One region of the Luteimonas sp. GW821-FHT14E02 genome, then DNA from elsewhere that is predicted to be linked to it. Evidence: predicted binding sites of a transcription regulator. Region 1 holds the regulator's gene; each other region holds the start of a gene.
What was found. The regulator HrcA, encoded in region 1, represses chaperone genes, less so after heat shock. The targets are predictions, from matches to a motif close to TTNGCACTCNNNNNNNNNGAGTGCNAA.

Region 1 (7,471 bases):
CGAACACCATCGTCGGCACCGCGTCCGAACCGAGCGCGGCGACTTCAATGGCCAGCGAGATGCGCGACAGTTCGCCGCCCGAAGCCACCTTGCGCAATGCGCGCGGGGGCTGGCCGGCATTCGCCGATACCAGGAATTCGACCCGCTCTGCGCCCTGTGGATCAGGACGGGTTTCGGCTAGCGGTTCCAGCGCCACCTCGAAGCGGCCCACGCCCATGCCGAGTTCGGAAATCAGCGCCGAAGTCTTCGTCGACAGCGTCTTCGCGGCCTTTGCCCGCGCCTTGCTCAAGGTGTCCGCGGCCTTGCGCCAATCGGCGGTGGCGGCCTGAATTTCGCCATCGAGCACCTGCAGGCGGACGCTGGCATTGCGCAGATTCTCGAACTCCTGCAACAAGGCGTCGCGGTGCGCGGCCAACTCTTCCGGCGTGACGCGATGCTTGCGGGCGAGATCATGGATGCGGGACAGCTTGCCCTCCAGTTCCTCGAACTGCGCGGGATCGAGATCAAGATCGGCGCGCACGCGATCGAGCAGCACCGCCGCTTCGTCGATCTGGATGGCCGCGGCGTCCAGCATCGCGTCCACCTCGGCCAGGCGCGGTTCGTGTTCCTGCACGCGCGCCAGTTCATTGCGCAGTTGCTGGAGTTGTTGCGGCAAGGCCGGCGATTCGTCGCCGCCGAGCCGGGCATCGAAACCGCCCGACAGGCGGTTGAGGACGCTGTCGCAGGCGGCGATCAGGCCGGCGGCATGCGCGTGGCGGCGATGCGCGGCATTGAGTTCGGCGATCGCTTCGGGCGCCAGCGATTCGCGTTCGAGTTCGTCGAGTTGATGGCGTAGCCATGCACTGCGTTCGGACACGTCGCCGGTCTTGGAAAGCGTGTCGCGTTCGCGCAGCAGGCCACTCCAGCGGCGCGAAGCGGCACCCACTTGCGCCAGCGGGGCATCGTGGCCGCCGAAGGCATCGAGCAGGGCGAGCTGGCTCGGTTTGGACAGCAGCGCCTGGTGCTCGTGCTGGCCGTGGATCTCGACCAGGCACGCGGCCAGTTCCGCCAGTTGCGTCAGCGAGGCCGGACGGCCGTTGATCCAGGCGCGCGAACCGCCGTCGGCGCGCAGGGTGCGGCGCAGCTGGCAGGCATCGCCGTCATCCAGCTCCTGATCGCGCAGCCATGCCCGCGCCGCCGGCGCGTCGCCGAGGTCGAATTCGGCATGCAGCTCGGCGCGTTCGCTGCCGTGCCGCACCATGCCGCTGTCGGCGCGCTGGCCGGACAGGAAGCCCAGGGCGTCCACCAACAACGACTTGCCGGCGCCGGTTTCGCCAGAAATGACGGTCAAACCTGGGCCGAATTCCAGTTCGCTCGCCGTGACGACGGCGAAATCCTTGATGGCGAGACGTATGAGCATGCTGCACTAGTGTGCCGTGCGGCCCCGCAGCATGTCATCGGGGAGGCGCAAGGCTTGCGACTTGCCGAAGGCGGGCTTATATCGTCATCGGCCCGACCGGACAGTCCGAGCGCTTGAGCAAGTTCGCAAGATGACCCGTTCCCCAGACCGCGATCCGACGCTCGACCCGCGTGCGCGCCAGCTGCTGCGCACCCTGATCGCGCGCCACATCCGTGATGGCGAGCCGGTCGGCTCGCAGACGCTGGCGCGGCATGCCGGGCTCGACGTCAGTCCGGCGACGATCCGCAACATCCTCGCCGACCTGGAGGAAATCGGCCTGCTGTCGGCGCCGCACAGCTCCAGCGGACGCGTGCCGACGCCGCAGGGCTACCGCGTCTTCGTCGATTCGCTGTTGCAGGTGCGGCCGCTGCCGGACAGTGAGGTCGCGCGCCTGAAGAACGAGCTGCCGGCCGGCAGCGGCACCCAGTCGCTGCTCGGCAGCGCCTCGGAACTGGTCTCGGCGATGACGCATTTCGTCGGCGTGGTCAGCGTGCCGCGGCGCGAACAGTTCGCCTTCCGCCACATCGATTTCGTGCCGCTCGACGGCAAGCGGGTGATGGCGATCCTGGTGTTCGCCGACAACGATGTGCAGAACCGCATCGTCGAACCGCGCCGTGTTTTCGATCCGGGCGAACTGGAGCGCGTGGCCAATTACCTCAACGTCAATTTCGCAGGCCGTCCGCTGTCCGAGATCCGTGCCACGCTGCTGCACGAGATGCGGGTGGCGCAGAACGAGATGGAAAGCCTGCTCTCGCACACGGTCGAACTGGCCGAGCAGGTGCTGGCGCCGGACGTGATCGACCGCGGCAACGACGACATGGTCGTCGCCGGCCAGACGCGCCTGATCGGCGTGCAGGACCTGTCCGACCTCGACCGGCTGCGTGACCTGTTCGAAGCCTTCGCCCGCAAGCGCGAGATCCTGCAATTGCTGGAGCGCACCGTGCGCGCCCCGGGCGTGCGCATCTTCATCGGCGAGGAAACCGGACTGGCGCCGCTGGAAGGCGTTTCGCTGGTCACGGCGCCGTATGCCGCGGGCGGGCGCGTGCTGGGCGTGCTCGGGGTGATCGGCCCTACGCGCATGGCCTACGATCGCGTCATCCCCGTGGTGCAGGCCACGGCGGAAGTGCTCGGGGCGGCGTTGAGCGAGTAGCGCGGTGCCGGGGCCGTCTTTCGGCCCGATGACGCCTTCCAATCGGGACTTCGGCGAATCCATCGCCTGTTCCAGGCTTGAATCGCCCCCGGACAGCCCCGATAGCTAGGCCCGGTCCAAGGCCAAGCGCATGCCGACCCGACCGGCTCGGCGGGGATTGGCGTGGCCCGCGCACGGACAGAAGATGAACCGATTCCAGGATACGCAATGACCACAGAACCGCAGTTCGACCCCAATGCCCAGACGGCCCCGGAAGCCGACACCCAGGCCGACGTCATCGAGGCGCTGAAGGCCGAGATCGAGCAACTGCGCGCGCAGTTCCTGCTCGAGCGCGCCGACCTGGACAACCAGCGCAAGCGCCTGGCCCGCGACATCGAGATCGCCCGCAAATTCGCCAACGAGCGCCTGCTCGCCGACCTGCTGCCGCTGTTCGACAGCATGGAAGCCGGCCTGTCCGCGGCGGCCGAATCCGACCCGCTACGCGAAGGCCTCGAGTTGACGCTGAAGCAACTCCACCGCATCGCCGAGAACAACGGCCTCACCGAGGTCGCGCCGCTGGCCGGCGACACCTTCGACCCCGAGAAGCATCAGGCCATGAGCCTGGTCGAGGCGCCGGGCGTGCCGCCGGGCGCGGTCGCGCAGTTGTTCCAGAAGGGCTACCTCCTCAACGAGCGCCTGTTGCGTCCGGCGCTGGTGGTGGTGGCCAGGCACGACTGAATGAACGCCGCCGGGCAGGGCACTTGTCACGACGGATGCTTGAACAGCCGGCCCCCGACCCCAGATAGCCCCTAGTGGCGGCGCGGCCGCCAAACGCAAAAACGAAATTCCGAGAGGGAAACAGCAATGGCAAAAATCATCGGTATCGATCTCGGCACGACCAACTCGTGCGTGGCGATCATGGAAGGCGGCAAGGCCCGTGTCATCGAGAACAGCGAAGGTGACCGCACCACGCCGTCGATCGTGGCCTACAGCAAGGACGGCGAAGTCCTGGTCGGCGCCAGCGCCAAGCGCCAGGCCGTCACCAACCCCAAGAACACCTTCTACGCGGTGAAGCGCCTGATCGGCCGCAAGTTCACCGACGCCGAAGTGAAGAAGGATCTCGACCTGGTGCCCTACGGCATCGTCGCCCACGACAACGGCGACGCCTGGGTGGCGACCTCCGACGGCAAGAACCTGGCGCCGCAGGAAGTCTCCGCGCGCGTGCTGGAGAAGATGAAGAAGACGGCCGAAGCCTACCTCGGCGAGACCGTCACCGAAGCCGTCATCACCGTGCCGGCCTACTTCAACGACAGCCAGCGCCAGGCCACCAAGGACGCGGGCCGGATCGCCGGCCTCGACGTCAAGCGCATCATCAACGAACCGACCGCAGCCGCGCTGGCCTATGGCCTCGACAAGGAAGGCGGCGACCGCAAGATCGCCGTGTACGACCTCGGCGGCGGCACCTTCGACGTCTCGATCATCGAGATCGCCAACGTCGACGGCGAGAAGCAGTTCGAAGTGCTGTCCACCAACGGCGACACCTTCCTCGGCGGTGAGGACTTCGACAAGCGCGTCATCGACTATCTCGTCGACGAATTCCAGAAGGACCAGGGCATCGACCTGCGCAAGGACCCGCTGGCCCTGCAGCGCCTGAAGGATGCGGCCGAGCGCGCCAAGATCGAACTGTCGTCCTCGCAGCAGACCGAAGTGAACCTGCCTTACGTGACGGCGGACGCGTCCGGTCCGAAGCACCTGAACATCAAGCTGACCCGCGCCAAGCTCGAATCGCTGGTCGAGGATCTGGTCAAGAAGACCATCGACCCCTGCCGCACCGCGCTCAACGACGCCGGCCTGCGCGCAGGTGACATCGCCGAGGTGATCCTCGTCGGCGGCCAGACCCGCATGCCGAAAGTGCAGCAGGCCGTGGCCGAGTTCTTCGGCAAGGAACCGCGCAAGGACGTCAACCCCGACGAAGCCGTGGCGATTGGCGCGGCGGTGCAGGGTGGCGTGCTCGCCGGCGACGTGAAGGACGTGCTGCTGCTCGACGTGACCCCGCTGTCGCTCGGCATCGAAACCCTGGGCGGCGTGTTCACCAAGATCATCGAGAAGAACACCACGATTCCGACCAAGGCCTCGCAGACCTTCTCCACCGCCGAGGACAACCAGTCCGCCGTCACCGTGCACGTGCTGCAGGGCGAGCGCGAACAGGCCCGCTACAACAAGTCGCTGGCCAAGTTCGACCTCACCGGCATCGACGCGGCGCCGCGCGGCATGCCGCAGGTGGAGGTGTCCTTCGACATCGACGCGAACGGCATCGTCCACGTCACCGCCAAGGACAAGAAGACCGGCAAGGAACAGAAGGTCGAGATCAAGGCCGGCTCGGGCCTGTCGGACGACGAGATCCAGCGCATGGTCGCCGACGCCGAAGCGCACCGCGAGGAAGACAAGAAGTTCCATGAGCTGGTGAACGCCCGCAACCACGCCGACGCACTGATCCACACCGCGCGCAGCGCGATCAAGGACAGCGGCGACAAGGTGCCGGGAGACGTGATCGGCCGCACCGAAGGCGCGATCGCCGAACTGGAGACCGCGATGAAGGGCGACGACAAGGCGCAGATCGAAGCCAAGTCGAAGGCGCTGGAGGAAGCCGCGCAGTCGCTGTTCGCCGCCGCCGCCGCGCAGTCCTCGGACGGAGACCACGGCGGTGACGCCGGTGCCGCGCCGAAGAGTGACGACGTGGTGGATGCCGAGTTCACCGAAGTCAAGGACGAGGACAAGAAGTAACGCTTTGCTCTTCCTTCTCCTGCCGGGAGAAGGTGCCCCGCAGGGGCGGATGAGGGCAGGGGAGTTCCGGCCCACGGGACGTTTCCCTGCAAGTGATTTTCCCGCCCTCATCCGGCGCTCCGCGCCACCTTCTCCCGGGGGGAGAAGGGAAAAGCGACGCCTGCCGATAGCCTATGAGCAAACGCGACTACTACGAAGTCCTGGGCGTAGCCCGCAACGCCAGCGACGAAGAGCTGAAGAAGGCTTATCGCCGCTGCGCGATGAAGCACCACCCCGACCGCAATCCCGGCGACAAGGCCGCGGAGGCCGCGTTCAAGGAGTGCAAGGAAGCCTACGAAGTGCTGTCCGACGGCGGCAAGCGCCGCATGTACGATCAGCATGGCCACGCCGCGTTCGAGCATGGCATGGGCGGTGGCAACGCCGGCCCGGGCTTCGCCGACATGGGCGACATCTTCGGCGACATCTTCGGAAACATCTTCGGCGGTGGTGCCGCGCGCGGTCCGCGCCGTGGCGCCGACGTCGGCTACGTGATGGAACTCGATCTCGAGGAAGCCGTCGCCGGCACCGAGAAGCGCATCGAGATTCCGACCCTGATCGCCTGCGCGCCCTGCAACGGCACCGGCTCGGAAGACGGCAAGCTCGAAACCTGCAGCACCTGTCATGGCCGTGGCCAGGTCCGCTTCCAGCGCGGCATCTTCTCGATGCAGCAGCCGTGTCCGGATTGCCATGGGCGCGGCCAGACGTTCAAGAGCCCGTGCAAGGTCTGCCGCGGCAACGGACGTGTCGAGGAAGAGAAAGTGCTGTCGGTGAAGATTCCTGCCGGCGTCGACAATGGCGACCGCATTCGCCTGTCCGGCGAGGGCGAGGCCGGTCCGCCGGGATCGCCGCCCGGCGATCTCTACGTCGAGGTTCGCGTGCGTCCGCACGAGATCTTCGAGCGCGACGGCGATGATCTGCATTGCGAGGTCCCGATCCGCATTTCCCAGGCCGCGCTCGGCGACGTGGTGCGCGTGCCCACGCTCAACGGCGAGGCCGAAATCCGCATCCCCGCCGAAACCCAGACCGGCAAGGTGTTCCGCCTGCGCGAGAAGGGTGTGAGGTCGGTGCGCAGCCGTGGCGTCGGTGATCTCTACTGCAAGGTCGTGGTCGAGACGCCGGTCAACCTCACCACCGAGCAGCGCGAATTGCTGGATAAGTTCGAAGCCACCTTTGTGGGCGAGGGCGCGCGGCGTCATTCGCCGAAGTCGAGCACCTTCGTCGATGGCGTCAAAGGTTTCTGGGAACGCATGACGTCGTAACGACGTAGTCATTCCGTAAAAATGGGAGTCTGTGTCTTTTAGTGTTGCGGTGCTGAAAGGGATATTTCGCGGCCTAGTCCATCTGGGGGGGCCATGGGTACTGTGGAACGGGTGGATTTTTCGCAACCCGAAGCGCAAAGACTTGCTGAGCTTCTCAGCATTCAGATAGATCTTCTCGACGTGCAGCAGTATTGCTTCATGTTGCGAGATTCGATCGACCCGGCGTTAGCAGAACCATATGCTCGTGCAGCTCTCACCAAGGCTGCCGCCGTTTCCTACGGTCGTATTGGAGGTCCAGGTGCAAGATCGGTAGGAGTCTCTGATCTTGTGGCCCGATTGCCGGATGAGCTTAAGCGTTGGAATTCCTTCTTCAAGGATTTCCGCGATAAGTTTATAGCGCACTCTGTTAACACGTTTGAGGAGTTGCGTGTCGATGCATTGGTTGAAGTGGGCGACGATGGACGATGTTTTGTTCAAAGTGTTGCTCCATCGAATGGGCGCCGCACTTATCTCGCGCCAGACGAAGTTCAAGCATTCTTAGACCTTGCCCAAGCGATGCTAAGTCTTGTCAATGAGAAGATTGGACACGAAACCCAGCTAGTGCTAGCCGCGGCTAGATCGATGCCAGATCAGTTCTTCCTCGACAGAATTGGGCATCCCATCATCCCGTATGGGCTTCCAGCGAAAGTAGGGAAGAGGCGTGCTGCCTTTGGAGAGAAGAAGCCAAAAAGGCCAGACAGGCGTGTTGGAAAGGGGGCGCAGGATCGACAGTCTGAAGAAGAAGGGAGCGACAAGTCGGACTTTTAAGTAGTCCTGGGTATG
Region 2 (7,471 bases), on a different contig from region 1:
GATCGATCGGCTGAGTTCAAATTCCGATGGAGTGCGTTGCCTGTCGCTGGCATGCGGGCATCTCCGCGAAGCCGAGTATTCGGAGGCGGTCAAGACTCGCCGCGTGCATGTGATAGCGGCGGATCAGGATTCCGAAAGCCTGTCGATGGTGCGTTCCGCCTATGGGACGTATTCCGTGGAGACGCTGCATTGCAGCGTGCGCGATGTCCTCAAGGGAGGAATTTCATTCGACGATGTACATCTGGCCTACGCCGCCGGCTTGTATGACTATCTTCCACAGAAGGAGGCGACGGCACTGACAGCGCGGCTCTTCTCGATGCTGTCTCCGGGCGGAAGTGTCGTGGTCCCCAACTTCCTGGTACGCAATCCTGTCCGCGGATACATGGAAAGCTTCATGGACTGGTATCTGGTCGTCAGAACTCCCGAAGAACTCCATGCGCTGGGGAATGGCATCCCCGAAGCACAGATCGCATCCCGCCGCTATTACGAGGATCCGTTTGGCGTGGTGGGCTATCTGGAAATCACCAAAGCCCTCTGACGCTGAGCGGAAATGCAGCCGCGCATCCACGGATGCGAATCTCCGGGCTTGAATCTAAGAATTCGAGGTGCGATAAGCGTCTGAATCGCGATCCTGCAGCGATTGACCGGAGTGTCATAAAGGCGGGAACAACATACTCCCGACGAAAACCGCCCCGAACTCCGCGAGCACGAAAACGGGAGCATACGCCGGGTGAATGCCGGCGAACGTGTCCGACAACGCCCGTGCCAGCGTGACGGCCGGATTGGCAAACGTAGTGGACGCGGTGAACCAGTAGGCGGCAGTGATATCCCCCGCCACCGAGAGCGCCACGGCAATCGTGCCCTGGTGGCTCGCGCCAAAGATCACCAGCAGCAATCCGAACGTAGAGACGAATTCGCTCCATGCTCGGGAGATCCCTTCACATGAGCGCTGCGAAAGCAAGAAAAATGGATTTTGCGTTGGGCAAAATCTGAACTGAGTAGAGGGAATTAAAAGTTGTGTCTCACCACGGACATGATGAATACTTTCAGACTTGGTTGTCGGTCTGTGCTAGGGCGTGATCAGGCGACGCGCGATTGCCCTCGTACCACCTCTTTGATTGGTTCACGAACCAGACTACGGATAGCATCACCGGCACCTCGATCAGAACACCAACAACCGTTGCCAGGGCTGCGCCGGATTGAAAGCCGAAAAGGCTGATGGCAGCAGCAACGGCAAGTTCGAAGAAGTTGGATGCTCCAATCAGCGCTGAAGGGCCGGCGACGCAATGCTTTTCGCCAGTAACACGATTAAGCAAGTAGGCGAGCGTGGAGTTGAAGTAGACCTGGATCAGGATCGGTACGGCGAGCAAGGCGATGACAAGTGGCTGATCGAGTATCTGTTCGCCCTGAAATCCGAACAAAAGAACCAGCGTCACAAGAAGCGCGACGAGTGACAAAGGCTGCAAGCGGTCCAAAACCCGTTTCAGCGCCGCTTCTCCTCCCCTTGCCAACAATCTGCGCCGCAAGACTTGCGCCGCGATCACCGGCACGACGATGTAGAGAGCGACAGAGAGGAACAGCGTGCTCCATGGCACTGTAATTGCCGAAAGGCCCAGAAGCAGACCGACAATCGGCGCGAACGCAAATAGCATGATGGTATCGTTGAGCGCGACTTGCGAGAGCGTGAAATGCGGCTCCCCTTTGGTCAGGTTCGACCATACGAACACCATGGCCGTACAAGGAGCTGCAGCAAGGATGATGAGGCCGGCGATGTAACTGTCGATTTGATCGGCAGGCAAATATGGTCGGAACAGATATCCGATGAACAACCAGCCCAGGGCCGCCATCGAAAATGGCTTGACCGCCCAATTGACGAACAGTGTGACGCCGATGCCTCGCCAATGCTCCTTTACCTGCCCAAGCGCGGAGAAGTCGATCTTGACCAGCATCGGAATAATCATCAGCCAGATGAGAGCCGCAACCGGCAGGTTCACCTTGGCGATTTCGGCGGCGCCGATAGTGTGAAAGACGCCCGGCATGGCATGGCCTAGGGCAACGCCGGCCGCAATACAGAGTGCCACCCATAGGGTGAGGTATCGTTCAAACGTAGACATTTTTGCCGCCTCAGACATTCGGCCATGGCGCCCGAATTGATTGTGATTGCCAGCAGGAATGCGGTCCCGAGTCCTTCCGCGAACGGGCGTCGCGACAACGCAACGTCAGACATGCCCGATGGCCTTGATCTCGTTGTGCAGCGCCAGGCGATCCAGCTTCTCCAGCGGCAGGCTGAGGAACAGCCGGATGCGGTGCGCGATGGCTTGCGCCGTCTTTGCGAACGCGGCGCGACGCGTGACCTCGTCGCCTTCCACATGCGAAGGATCGGCGAAACCCCAATGCGCGGTCATCGGCTGTCCCGGCCAGTAGGGACAGGCTTCGCCGGCGGCGTTGTCGCAGACGGTGATGATGAAATCCATCTGCGGCGCGCCGGGTTCGGCGTAGACGTCCCAGCTCTTGCTGTGCATGCCGGACGTGTCGCAACCCATTTCCTGCAGTGTCGCGAGCGCGAGTGGATTGACTTGCCCGGCCGGCTGGCTGCCGGCGCTGAATCCATGGAAGCGGCCTTCGCTCAGTTTGGTGACCAGGCCTTCGGCCATGATGCTGCGGGCGCTGTTGCCGGTGCAGAGGAACAGAATGTTGTAGGTGGGTTTGCTCATGGCGTCGCGAGTCGTTTGGACATGCAGGTGGCGGTGGCGGGGCACAGTGCGCGGAATTCCGCGGTTCCCCGGATGGAGTCCGGCGCGCCGCCGCGATCGGCGACGGCGTAGCCGTGTCTGGAGAAGAACGGTGCGGCGGTTTCGGTCAGCAACAACAGTTCGGTCACGCCGCGATCGCGGGCCGTGGTTTCCAGGGCGGCGAGCAGCCGGGCGCCGTGGCCCGCGCCGCGGATCGTGGGAGTCAGCACGAGCGAACGCAGCAGGCCCACGTTTCCAAATGCCTGCAGGCCGATCGCGCCAACGATGCCGTCCACGTCCTCGGCGACAAGGAACTCGACCTCGCTTTGATCGAGATCCAGAATGGGCAGATGCGCTTCCGTGAGCAGATCGCGGATGCGTTCATCGTCCCGGGACGTGGCCGGCCGGATGTTCATCGGCAGCAGCTGGCGCGGGAATCGGAACCGCATGCGGCGGCGCTGGCGGGTTCGATGCCGTTGCGGCCTTCACCGTAGACCGGAATGTCGCCCATCGTGTGGAACGCTTCCCACACCACGCCCTGCGGATCTTCCAGCCAGTGCTTGTCGGAGCGGGCGTAGCAGCAGTTCGCTGCCGGCTCGGCGTCACCGCCCAGATCGGCGGCCACCGCGCGCGCCTGGATCTCGGCCAGTTCCTCGGCGTTCTCGGCCTGGATGCCGAGGTGGTTCACGCCGGTGACGTCGGTGCGCGTGGAGATGGCGAAGTTCACGCGCGGATCGTCGAGCATCCATTTGGCGTAGTCGTCCTTCTGCACGGTGGGCGCGGTGGCGAACAGTCCCGAATAGAAGCGGATGCTGTCGGAAAGATTCTTGACGGAGACGTGGACGTGCAGGCGTTTCATGGAGAGCCTCTAATCAGTGGCGGTGGTGGCGGTCTTGCAGGACGTGTCGGACACCTCGCACGAGGAGCCGGCGCAGCAGTTGTCGGTGAGGAAGCGCAGCAGCCCGTCCATCGCCGGGAAGTTGGCCGAATAGATGACGAACCGGCCGTCCTGCCGGGACTGGGTGAGCCCGGCGATGGTCAGCTCCTTCAGGTGGAAGGAGAGCGTGGCCGGACTGATCTCCAGGCGCTCGGCGATCCGGCCCGCGGGCAGGCCGGCGGGGCCTTCCTCGACCAGCAGTCGGAAGACGGAGAGACGGGTCTCCTGGGCGAGGGCGGCGAGCAGGGTGGCGGCTTGATTTGTTTCCATATTTCGACCATAATGGAAATATGGAAATGAGTCAAGCCGCTGGAACCCGTCGGCCCTCTCCGTTGTCAGACTCCCCCAACTGCATCGTCGAGACTGCTCGAGCCTCCGAAAAGCGCCCAGGCGTTCCATTAACGGAACGCTGGGGAACTTTCCTGCTCCTTAGCAGTCATAGGTGCTCACTGCTAATATGGCCCCCATGACCGACACTACCCTTCGCTATCCCCTGGTCGCCAACAACCTGCCGGTGCCGAGCGCGCTCGGCTCGCTGGATGCCTACGTGGGTGCGGTGCACCAGATTCCCGTCCTGACCGTCGAGGAGGAGCAGGCGCTCGCGCACCGCTTCCGCGACGAGGAAGACCTCAATGCCGCGCGCGAACTGGTGCATTCGCACCTGCGCTTCGTCGTGCATGTGGCCCGTGGCTACAGCGGCTACGGCCTGCCGCTCGGTGACCTGATCCAGGAAGGCAACATCGGTCTGATGAAGGCCGTCAAGCGCTTCGATCCCGAGATCGGCGTGCGCCTGGTGAGCTTCGCCGTGCATTGGATTCGTGCCGAGATGCACGAGTTCATCCTCAAGAACTGGCGCATCGTCAAGGTCGCCACGACCAAGGCGCAGCGCAAGCTGTTCTTCAACCTGCGCAAGAGCAAGACGCGCCTGGGTTGGATGAACGCCGAGGAAGTGCGCGCCGTGGCGCAGGACCTGAACGTATCCGAGCGCGAAGTGCTGGAGATGGAGTCGCGCCTGTCTGGCCGCGACATCGGTTTCGACGCGCCCGCCGACGAGGACGACGAGCATGCGCCGCCATCGCCGGCCGCGTATCTGGTCGCCGAGAACGAAGACCCGTCGCAGGCCTATGAGCGCGCCGACAGCGAAGACCACCAGCTCGACCTGTTGCGTGAAGGCATGAGCCGTCTGGATGCGCGTTCGCGCGACATCATCCGGCGTCGCTGGCTGGACCAGGACAGCAAGGTCACGCTGCAGGAGCTGGCCGATGAGTACGGCGTGTCCGCCGAGCGCATCCGTCAGGTCGAGGCCAACGCGCTGAAGAAGATGAAGGCGCTGTTTGCGGCCTGAGCCGTTGTATCGATATAGATGGATGGACGGCCCGGATTACACCGGGCCGTTTTTATTTGTACTTTTTATTTGCACAAAGCCACTCAGTCCAGCCCGTAACGAAGGACGATATGGCGAACAGATTCGTCGTACTGCCATAAAGCAAAGTTCAGGTCGACGCCATGGGCCGTGCCCGCTTCGGACAGCTCGTTTCTCCACTTCACCAAGTCTGACGCCCGGATGGTGGCGCAAATGGCATCTTTCAGGGCCGCTTGTTTCGCGGGTCCCAGAAACGGGGTTTCGATGAGGCGGAGATGGCTGCCGTCCTCAGGTATGGTTCCATTGATCGACCAGGAATTCCACCAGCGCGGATTATTCCAGTCGCTGCCGAGATTGGCTGGCTGCATGCCCACATCCAGCAACAAGGAACTGGAACCGGATAGCCAGATGACCCAATTCGCGCGCCAAAGGATGTCTTCGATGGTTGCTACAGAAGAAAGCCAGCCGGCAATCGATGGCGAGTCCAGATATTTCGCAACGAAGAACAGCGCTGCCGAAAAACTGCCCTCGGGGCAGAACTGATAACCGTTGGTAGTGAGTCCCAGAGTAGTCAGTGTGCCGCCGGGAATCACCTGGTTGTCATGCCATAGATGTGATTGAAGCAAGGCGCGGCCCACGGTAGCCAGCAGATCCTCACGGAATTGCGGGTAGTGGTACTCGGCTTCGCCGTCCGGGTAATGCACCATGATCGCGCTGACCAGGGATCCATAAATATCACGAGGATCCCATGGGCCAACCAGTGGTGTAATGCGCGCGATCAGATAGGGAAGCCATTCGCTCCATTCCTTCATATGGCCGAAGGAACCTGGGCCCGAGGTAAGCTCCGACAAGGCATCCGCAAGCTCATTGCGAGGCCATCCCGCTGGATTGTCGGTCATCAACGTGTCGAACATGCGCCGCGTTTCGGACATGAACCAGGCTTCCCCCATGGGCGTCCGTGGCCGGGGAAAGTGCTTGCGCAGGCGTTGCAATGCAATTTCAGAAGGTCCAAGGCCGGGGCGCCAGCGGTAGGGCGATGTGCCGGGCATGGAATTATCCGGCGATGTCAGAAATTACGGACAATTTACGCATTTCGCATTGGTGTTTCGTGGCGGCTTTGCGGTTCCGTGGCAGACAATTCCAGTGCGGGATATGCCGCGTCGGCCAATATCAAGATGTCTCGATTGGAATCATTTTGCATGAAAGCATCGTTGGTTTTTTCCATCACGGGCCTGTTGGTGATCGTCGGGGCGATGTTAAGCGTGGCGAATTAGTCGGTCATGCTATCCCTGCGATTTCTCCGCGTGGCCAGGCCGGACCTTGAGTTGATTTAGCGCAATAAAGCCCGTACTGCCTGATCAATGCCTCGAGGCGTCAGTTCGTACATGCGCTGGTCGATCAGTTCGGCGATCAGGCGATTGGAGGCGGTGTAGTGCCAGGTGCGTGACGGCATCGGGTTGAGCCAGGCGAGCTTCGGGAATTTGTTCGCCAACCGTCGCAGCCAAACGGAACCGGCCTCCTCGTTGTAGTGTTCGATGCTGCCGCCGGGCTGCAGGATTTCGTGCGGCGCCATCGCCGCGTCGCCGACGAAGATCAGCTTGGTGTCGGGCGGATGCGTGCGCAGCAGTTCCGCCGTGCTGATGTGGTCGCTGTCGTACTGGCGGTTTCGGTTCCACAGGCGCTCGTACACGCAGTTGTGGAAGTAATAGTGAGTGAGCCGCTTGAATTCGCCGCGCGCGGCGGTGAACAGCTGCTCGCAGAGGTTGATGTGGTCGTCCATCGAGCCGCCGATGTCGAGCAGCAGCAACACCTTGACGGCGTTGTGGCGCTCGGGGCGCATCTTGATATTGAGCAGGCCGGCATCGCGCGCGGTGGCGTCGATGGTGCCGTCGAGATCGAATTCCTCCGCCGCGCCCTGGCGCGCGAAGCGGCGCAGCCGGCGCAGGGCCAGTTGCAGGTTGCGCACGCCGAGCTCGGCATCGTCCGCCAGTTCGCGGAACTGACGGCGTTCCCACACCTTGACCGCGCTGCGCCCACCGCCCTGCGGACCGACGCGCAGGCCTTCCGGATGATAGCCGCCGGTGCCGAATGGGCTGGTGCCGCCGGTACCGATCCAGCGGTTGCCGCCGGCGTGGCGCTCGGTTTGTTCGGCCAGCCGTTCGCGGAAGGCTTTCATCAGGGCGTCGATGCCGCCCAGCTTCTCGATGCGGGCCTTTTCCTCTTCGGTGAGCATGCGCATGAAGTCGCGGCGCAGCCATTCCTCGGGAATGGCCTTGTCCGGCGCGACCGAGTTCGTGGCCACGCCGCGCCACCAATGACCGAAGGCCTGGTCGAAGCGGTCGTAATGGCGCTCGTCCTTCACCCAGGACAGGCGCGCGAGTTCGTAGAAGGCGGCGTGGTCGGCGTAGGCCAGGCGTGCGTCGAGCGCGGCATGCAGGT
Region 3 (7,471 bases), on a different contig from region 1:
TTCTGTTCCTAATTCACCTGTTTCCAATTCACCCGCCCCCAACTCCCCCGTTCCCCTCGATATGCTCCGCCGGCGCGAATTCCTGCGCCAGACTTTCATCACCGCCGGCGCGATCAGTCTCGGCAGCTTCCTCGCCGACGACAGCGCCGCGGCCGTCTTGAAGCCCGAACACGGGCACGGACATGGCCACTGGCCGTGGCCCGGCGGCCGTTTCAGTCCGTTCTCGAAATTCTCGGAACTGCAGCCGCCCAATGCCGATGGCGTGATGCTGCCGCAGGGGTTCCATGCGCGCGTCGTGGCGCGTTCGAGCCAGCGCCCGAGCGCGGCCAGCACCTATTCGTGGCACGGCGCGCCCGACGGCGGCGCCACCTTCGCCACGCGCGGTGGCGGCTGGGTCTATGTGAGCAATGCCGAACTTCACGATGGCGCGGGCGGCGTCGGCGCGCTGCGCTTCGATCGCTTTGGAACGGTAATCGACGCGTATCCGATTCTGCTTGGCACGTCGGTCAACTGCGCCGGCGGCCCGACGCCCTGGAACACCTGGCTGTCCTGCGAAGAGCACGCCAGCGGCCTGGTGTGGGAATGCGATCCCTATGTCGCAAACGGTCATCGTCCGGGCCGCTATCCGGACACCGACGGCCGCAGCCTGCCCGCACTCGGCTTGTTCGAGCATGAAGCGGTGGCGGTCGACCCGTTCCAGCGCGTGCTGTACATGACCGAGGATGCCGGCTCCGGCGGTGGCGGACGCATCTATCGCTTCGTTCCCACACATCGCGACTGGCCGCCGGGCCGCGGCGTGCGTCCCAAGCTGCGCGATGGGCGGCTGCAGGTGCTGCGGATCAAGACGTTCGCGGACGATGTCGATCCGAGCGCGCCCAACCTAGCCGGGCGTATCACCATCGACACACCGCCGCAGCCGGTGGAATGGGTCGATGCGCTGGAAGCGGATCAGCCGCAGAGAGCCGTGCGCGACAGCTATCGCGCGGCGGGAACCACGCCGCCCGGCCAGCATTTCCCCAAGGCCGAAGGCATGTGGTTCTTCAACGGCATCGTCTACTTCGTCACCTCGTTCAACCAGCGTATCTGGGCCTACGACACGCATCATTCGACGTTGGAGCTGATCTACGACGGCAACGTGGGCGACAAGAGCAAGCATTCGATCGACGAGCCGGACAATCTGATCGTCTCGCCGCTGGGCGACATCCTGGTGGCCGAGGATTCGGGCAATCTCGAAATCGGCGTGCTGCGATTGCACGACGGTACCTCGCAGCCGTTGATGCGGCTGATCGGGCATGACGACAGCGAGGTCACCGGCCTGGCGTTGTCGCCGGATGGGCGACGCCTGTATTTCAGTTCGCAGCGCGGCGAGACCGGCAACGACGAGGACGGCATCACGTTCGAGGTCACCCTGCCGTTCCCGGCCAAATAATCCGATTCGGAAACGACACAGGCAACAAAAAAGCCCCGCATCGCTGCGGGGCTTTTCTTGTGCTTCACGGGAAGCAGCGGCTTAGAAATCCATGCCGCCCATACCGCCCATGCCGCCGCCGGCCGGCATCGCCGGCTCGTCCTTCTTCGGCAGCTCGGCCACCATCGCTTCGGTGGTGATCATCAGGCCGGCGATCGAGGCTGCGTTCTGCAGCGCCGAACGGGTGACCTTGGTCGGGTCCAGGATGCCGAACTCGATCATGTCGCCGTACTCGCCGTTGGCGGCGTTGTAGCCGAAGTTGCCTTTGCCGTCCTTGACCTTGTTGAGGACGACCGAAGGCTCCTCGCCGCAGTTGGTGACGATCTCACGCAGCGGGGCTTCCATCGCGCGCAGCGCGATGACGATGCCGTGGTTCTGGTCCTCGTTGGCGCCCTTGAGCTGGCCAATGGCCTGCAGCGCGCGGATCAGCGCGACGCCACCGCCCGGGACCACGCCTTCTTCCACCGCCGCACGCGTGGCGTGCAGGGCGTCTTCGACGCGGGCCTTCTTTTCCTTCATTTCGATTTCGGTCGAGGCGCCGACCTTGATCACCGCCACGCCGCCGGCCAGCTTGGCCACGCGCTCCTGCAGCTTCTCGCGGTCGTAGTCGGAGGAGGTTTCCTCGATCTGCGCCTTGATCTGCTTGATGCGGCCTTCGATGCCGGAGGTTTCGCCGGCGCCGTCGATGATCGTGGTGTTTTCCTTGCTGACCTGGATCTTCTTGGCGCGACCGAGATCCTTGATGGTCGCCTTCTCAAGCGAGAGGCCGACTTCCTCGGAGATCACGGTGCCGCCGGTGAGGATGGCCATGTCTTCCAGCATCGCCTTGCGACGGTCGCCGAAGCCCGGCGCCTTGACGGCGCAGACCTTGACGATGCCGCGGATGGTGTTGACCACCAGCGTCGCCAGCGCTTCGCCTTCCACTTCCTCGGCGACGATCAGCAGCGGCTTGCCGGCCTTGGCCACGCCCTCGAGGACGGGCAGCAGGTCGCGCACGTTGGAGATCTTCTTGTCGTGCAGCAGGATGTACGGGTCATCCAGCTCGGCCGACATCGACTGCTGGTTGTTGACGAAGTAGGCGGACAGGTAGCCGCGGTCGAACTGCATGCCCTCGACGACGTCGAGTTCGTTTTCCAGGCCCGAGCCTTCCTCAACGGTGATCACGCCTTCCTTGCCGACCTTCTTCATCGCGTCGGCGATGATGTTGCCGATCGACTCGTCGCTGTTGGCGGAGATCGTGCCGACCTGGGCAATCGCCTTGTCGTCGGCGGTGGGCTTGGAGAGCTTCTTCAGCTCTTCGACGGCGGCCACGACGGCCTTGTCGATGCCGCGCTTGAGGTCCATCGGGTTCATGCCGGCGGCGACCGCCTTGGAACCTTCGCGGATCAGCGCCTGCGCCAGCACGGTGGCGGTGGTGGTGCCGTCACCGGCGTTGTCGGAGGTCTTGGAAGCGACTTCCTTCACCATCTGCGCGCCCATGTTCTCGAACTTGTCGGCCAGTTCGATTTCCTTGGCGACGGAGACGCCGTCCTTGGTGATGGTCGGGGCGCCGAAGCTCTTCTCGAGCACGACGTTGCGGCCCTTCGGGCCGAGGGTGGCCTTGACGGCGTTGGCGAGCACGTTGACGCCGCGCACCATCTTCGCGCGCGCGTCCTCACCGAAACGGATTTCTTTGGCAGCCATGGTTCAAAACTCCAGGGGATTTTTTAGATTCGAAATAGGGGAGCGACGCGGCGCGATCAGCCGACGATGGCGAGGATGTCGTCTTCGCGCACGATCTTGTATTCGACGCCGTCCTGCTTGTAGGACGAGCCCGAGTACTGGCCGTAGATGACCTTGTCACCGACCTTGACCTTCGGGGCGCGCACGCTGCCGTTGTCGAGCGCCTTGCCCTCACCGACGGCGATCACTTCGCCCTTGGTCGGCTTTTCCTTGGCGTTGTCGGGGATGACGATGCCACCGGCGGTGACTTCGTCGGCTTCAACGGGTTTCACGACCACGCGGTCGTAGAGCGGCTTGAGATTCATTGCAACCCTCGCAAATGATTGAAAGAAAAGAATAAATTGGCGAAACAGACGCAAATTTTAGCAGTCGGATGTGACGAGTGCCAAACTCGCGGACAGGAAAACCCGGCGAGGCCGGGATGGCGTTGACATGAGGAGGGCGCCCCGGCTTTTCAAGGGGCGGGGGTCGGCGGCACCCGGACGGCCTCATGCCGTCCCGCCGCACTCACCGGCTCAGTGGGCGAAGTAGTGCATGCCGCCGTCGACGGGAATGACCGCCCCGGTGATGTAGTGGGCCAGGGGCGAAGCCAGGAAGGCGGCCATGTGGCCGACGTCTTCGGGATCGCCAAAATCGCCGGCCGGAATGTTGCGCGCGATGAATTCCTGGCGCTCGGCTTCGGTGACATGCAGGCGAGCCAGGGTCTGCGCGCTCCTGATCCGCCCCGGCGCGATGCAGTTGACCGTGACGCCTTCGGCCGCCACATCGCACGACAAACCCTTGGACCACAGGTGCAAGGCACCTTTGGCGGCGATGGCGGCATTGAGGCGGCGAGGCTCCATCGAACCGCTGATATTGATCACACGCCCCCAGCGGTGGGCGAGCATGCCGGGGAGCAGCAGCTGGGTCAGGCGGCGCGCCGAGGCGAAGTTCAGGGCAAAGGCTTCCTCCCAGACCGTCTCGTCGCTTTGGAAGTCGGTGGGCCGGGAGCCGCCTGCGCAGTTGGCCAGGATGTGGATCGAACCGAGCGCCGCGTGGGCCTGTGCCGCCACGCGAATGATCTGTTCGTGATCGGTGAGATCGCCCTCCAGCACAACGGGCTCGGGATGTCCGGCCGCGCGCAGTTCATCGGCCAAGTCCTGCAGGCCATCGCCGTTGCGCGCGGCGAGTGCGAGGCGGACGCCCTCGCCCGCCAGCACGCGCGCCACTCCGGCGCCAATGCCGGAACTGGCACCCGTCACCAACGCCGTGCGTCCTGTCAGTTGCAAATCCATGATTCAAATTCCTCATACGAAGTCGTGATGTGTGAAATAGCGAAGACATCGCGTCATCGCTCGCCGTCGACGATCAATCCATCCGGATCACTGGCTTGCCGATCGCACGGTTGCTGCCGATCGAGGCGATCGCCGCAACGGCGTCATCGAATCCATGCACGGCGCCCACCACCGGTTCGATGTGATGTCGTTCGACCGCGGCGAGAAAATCCTCGAGATCGTGGCGGCCGCCGACGCTGACGCCGTGCACGTTGAGCTGACGCGACATGATCGGCGCGATCAGGTTCCCGGCGACCTCGAAGCCCTGCAGAAAGCCGACGATCGCGATGTGCGCGTTGTCGGCCGCCGCATCGAGCAGGGCGAGCAATGCGTTGCCCCCGACGACATCGACGATGCCGTCGACACCGCGGCCATCCGTAAGATCGCGCACGGCCGTGGCCAGGTCCGGCGTGCGCTTGTAGTCGATGACGGCGCGCGCGCCGAGCTTGCGCAGCAATGCTGCTTTCGCCTCGTCGCTGGTGGTGGCGATCACGTCGATGCCTTCGGCAACGGCGAGCTGCAACGCCATCAGCGAGACACTTCCGGTGCCTTGCACCAGCAGATGCGATCCGGGCCGCAGTTCCAACCGTCGCAGCGCCGTCCACGCGGTCAGGCCGGACACTGGCAATACCGACACCTGTTCGACATCCAGGAATTCCGGCGCCCGCAATGCGGCGTTCGCCGGCAGGCGGATGTACTGCGCAAGCCAGCCGTCGAGCGGACCGCCGAGCTTGCTTGCGTGATAGGCCGACCGGAACGGGCCGTCCTGCCAGGCGGTGGCGTACAGCCCGACCACGCGCTCACCGATACGAAGATCCTCGACGCCCTCCCCGACCGCCTCGATCCGGCCGACGCCGTCCGACAAGGGCACGAACGGCCGCGGCAGCGACGCCTGATAAAGCCCGGCGGCGAGCGCGTAATCCCGGTAATTGACCGAGGCGGCCTCGACCCGGACCACGACTTCACCGGGGCCCGGCGACGGAGTGGGCAGCAGCAACCGGCGCAGGCTGTCCAAGGTATGGCCCTGGAGTTCGTAGGCATCCATGAGCAACCTCCAAAAAGTGAGGTGCGCAGCCTATTATTGAATCATTCGCAGATATACGATCATTAAATCAAATGATCATTGCTTGAGATTCAATAATGCTCGGCGGACTGTACGCAGAACTGGAAGCTTTCGAGACCATCCTCAAGCAGGGGAGCTTCACCGCAGCCGCGCGCCAGCTCGGCATTACCACCGGCGCGGTCACGCGCCGGCTGCGGACACTGGAAACCCGGCTGGGCATCCAGCTGCTGCACCGCTCAACGCGGCGGCTGAGCCTCACCGAACCCGGCCGCCACTACTACGCCGAGATCGCGCCGGCGCTGGCGCAGATCGCCGCCGCCGCCGAGCGCGCGCGCGATCTGTCGGCACATCCGCGTGGCGAACTGCGCGTGTCGCTGCCGATGAACTTCGGTCGGTTGTACGTGATGCCGCATCTGACCGACTTCCTGCAACGATGGCCGGGCATCGAGGTCGACGCGCAGTTCGACGACCGCCTCGTCGACCTGGTCGGCGAAGGCTTCGATCTGGCGATCCGCATCGGCGCGCTGACCGATTCGCGCCTGGTCGCGCGGCGCCTCGCCGACACGCGACGCATCCTGGTCGCCGCGCCCGACTACCTGAAGCGTCGCGGCACGCCGAAGACGCCGGGCGATCTGGTCGAACACGATTGCCTGCACTACACCTTCTTCGACGGGACTTCGACCTGGACTTTCCATCGCGGCGCCGAGCCCCTACGCGTGCCCGTGCGCGGCCGCCTGAAGTCGAACTACGGCATGCCGCTCGTGGACGCCGCGGTGCAAGGCCACGGCATCCTGCAAAGCGCCACGTTCGCGGTCGCGGAGGAACTCGCCGACGGCCGCCTGTGTGAAGTGCTGCCGGACTGGAATCTGGTGCCGATCGGCATCTATGCCGTCTATCCCGGTCGCGAATACCGGCCGCGCAAGGTCGACGTCTTCATCGATTTCCTGCAGGAAACGATCGGCACGCCGCCGTGCTGGGATCGTCTCCTCGGCGCGGCGACAGCGCGCGGCTGACACGCGCGTTTCAGGGGCGCCGCTGCTGAAGCCGTCGTTTCAGAAACGCCAACCGGCCAGCAACATCGTCTCGCCGCCGTTCGGCTCATGCAGCCTGGCGTTGGAGACATGACGCACGATCAGCGAGAAGCGATCGTGACGCCACCCTGCACTGCTCACGAACTGCGGCGAGCCCGACAAGGCATCGGTGTGACCGGATTGCCCGCCGACGCCGAATCCCAGCAGCCAGCCTCGGTCGAATTCGAGCCGCGCGCCGAGATAGCCGACGGTGACGCCGTCATCGAGGTCGCGATCGCCGCGCACATGGCGGCCGTCGAAATACATCGCGCCGACCTCGGCACGCAGCGTGGCATTCTCGAACCGGCGCCATTCGGGAACCCAGGCCACTGCAACGACGCTGGTCGCCTCGCCGCCGGTGGTGACGGAAACGCCGCCGTAGGCCTCGAACTGCGCGAAGGCGGCGGGACTGATCAAAGCGGAGCTCAGCAAAAGCAACAGCAGCGCCGCCGGTCGCCATTGTCTGGCGATGAGCTTGCGAATCACGGATGCCTCAATGGGGGAGGAGGATCACGCCGCGCTATCTGGGTGTGTGGGGCGCGCAATTAAAGCGATTCGCGGGCGTGTGACACTGAACACACTGTTCCATGCCGAGGGTTCGGGTTCGCTAGACTCGTGCTGTTCTAGAACCGTGCTGCTCTTCAAGAGGCGCGCCATGTCCGACATCCGCATCGTGTTCTGTACCTGCCCCGACAACGACAGTGCATCGCGCATCGCCGAGGCGCTGGTCGGCGAGCGGCTGGCGGCCTGCGTGAACATCCTGCCCGCCATCGATTCGGTATATCGCTGGCAAGGTGCGATCGAGCGCGCCAGCGAGGTGCAGTTGATCATCAAG

Region 2: the regulator HrcA is predicted to act here: its motif matches at 4,099-4,125, upstream of rpoH (RNA polymerase sigma factor RpoH).
Region 3: the regulator HrcA is predicted to act here: its motif matches at 3,553-3,579, upstream of groES (co-chaperone GroES).

Annotation. Positions count from the first base shown of each region.
Region 1 covers NZ_JBXAPK010000003.1:209,548-217,018, forward strand. Annotated here, with positions in the region: gene recN (DNA repair protein RecN) at 1-1,399, opposite strand, end outside; gene hrcA (heat-inducible transcriptional repressor HrcA) at 1,530-2,588, shown strand; gene grpE (nucleotide exchange factor GrpE) at 2,796-3,305, shown strand; gene dnaK (molecular chaperone DnaK) at 3,432-5,351, shown strand; gene dnaJ (molecular chaperone DnaJ) at 5,525-6,649, shown strand; gene AC1RNP_RS06645 (hypothetical protein) at 6,743-7,456, shown strand.
Region 2 covers NZ_JBXAPK010000007.1:96,037-103,507, forward strand. Annotated here, with positions in the region: gene AC1RNP_RS12925 (class I SAM-dependent methyltransferase) at 1-538, shown strand, start outside; gene AC1RNP_RS12930 (hypothetical protein) at 653-895, opposite strand; gene arsB (ACR3 family arsenite efflux transporter) at 1,047-2,114, opposite strand; gene AC1RNP_RS12940 (arsenate reductase ArsC) at 2,220-2,714, opposite strand; gene arsN2 (arsenic resistance N-acetyltransferase ArsN2) at 2,711-3,181, opposite strand; gene AC1RNP_RS12950 (ArsI/CadI family heavy metal resistance metalloenzyme) at 3,145-3,591, opposite strand; gene AC1RNP_RS12955 (ArsR/SmtB family transcription factor) at 3,601-3,939, opposite strand; gene rpoH (RNA polymerase sigma factor RpoH) at 4,127-5,014, shown strand; gene AC1RNP_RS12965 (hypothetical protein) at 5,098-6,081, opposite strand; gene AC1RNP_RS12970 (vWA domain-containing protein) at 6,363-7,471, opposite strand, start outside.
Region 3 covers NZ_JBXAPK010000002.1:50,314-57,784, reverse strand. Annotated here, with positions in the region: gene AC1RNP_RS03380 (alkaline phosphatase PhoX) at 62-1,429, shown strand; gene groL (chaperonin GroEL) at 1,511-3,151, opposite strand; gene groES (co-chaperone GroES) at 3,208-3,495, opposite strand; gene AC1RNP_RS03365 (SDR family NAD(P)-dependent oxidoreductase) at 3,706-4,464, opposite strand; gene AC1RNP_RS03360 (zinc-dependent alcohol dehydrogenase family protein) at 4,538-5,548, opposite strand; gene AC1RNP_RS03355 (LysR family transcriptional regulator) at 5,644-6,579, shown strand; gene AC1RNP_RS03350 (hypothetical protein) at 6,619-7,122, opposite strand; gene cutA (divalent-cation tolerance protein CutA) at 7,292-7,471, shown strand, end outside.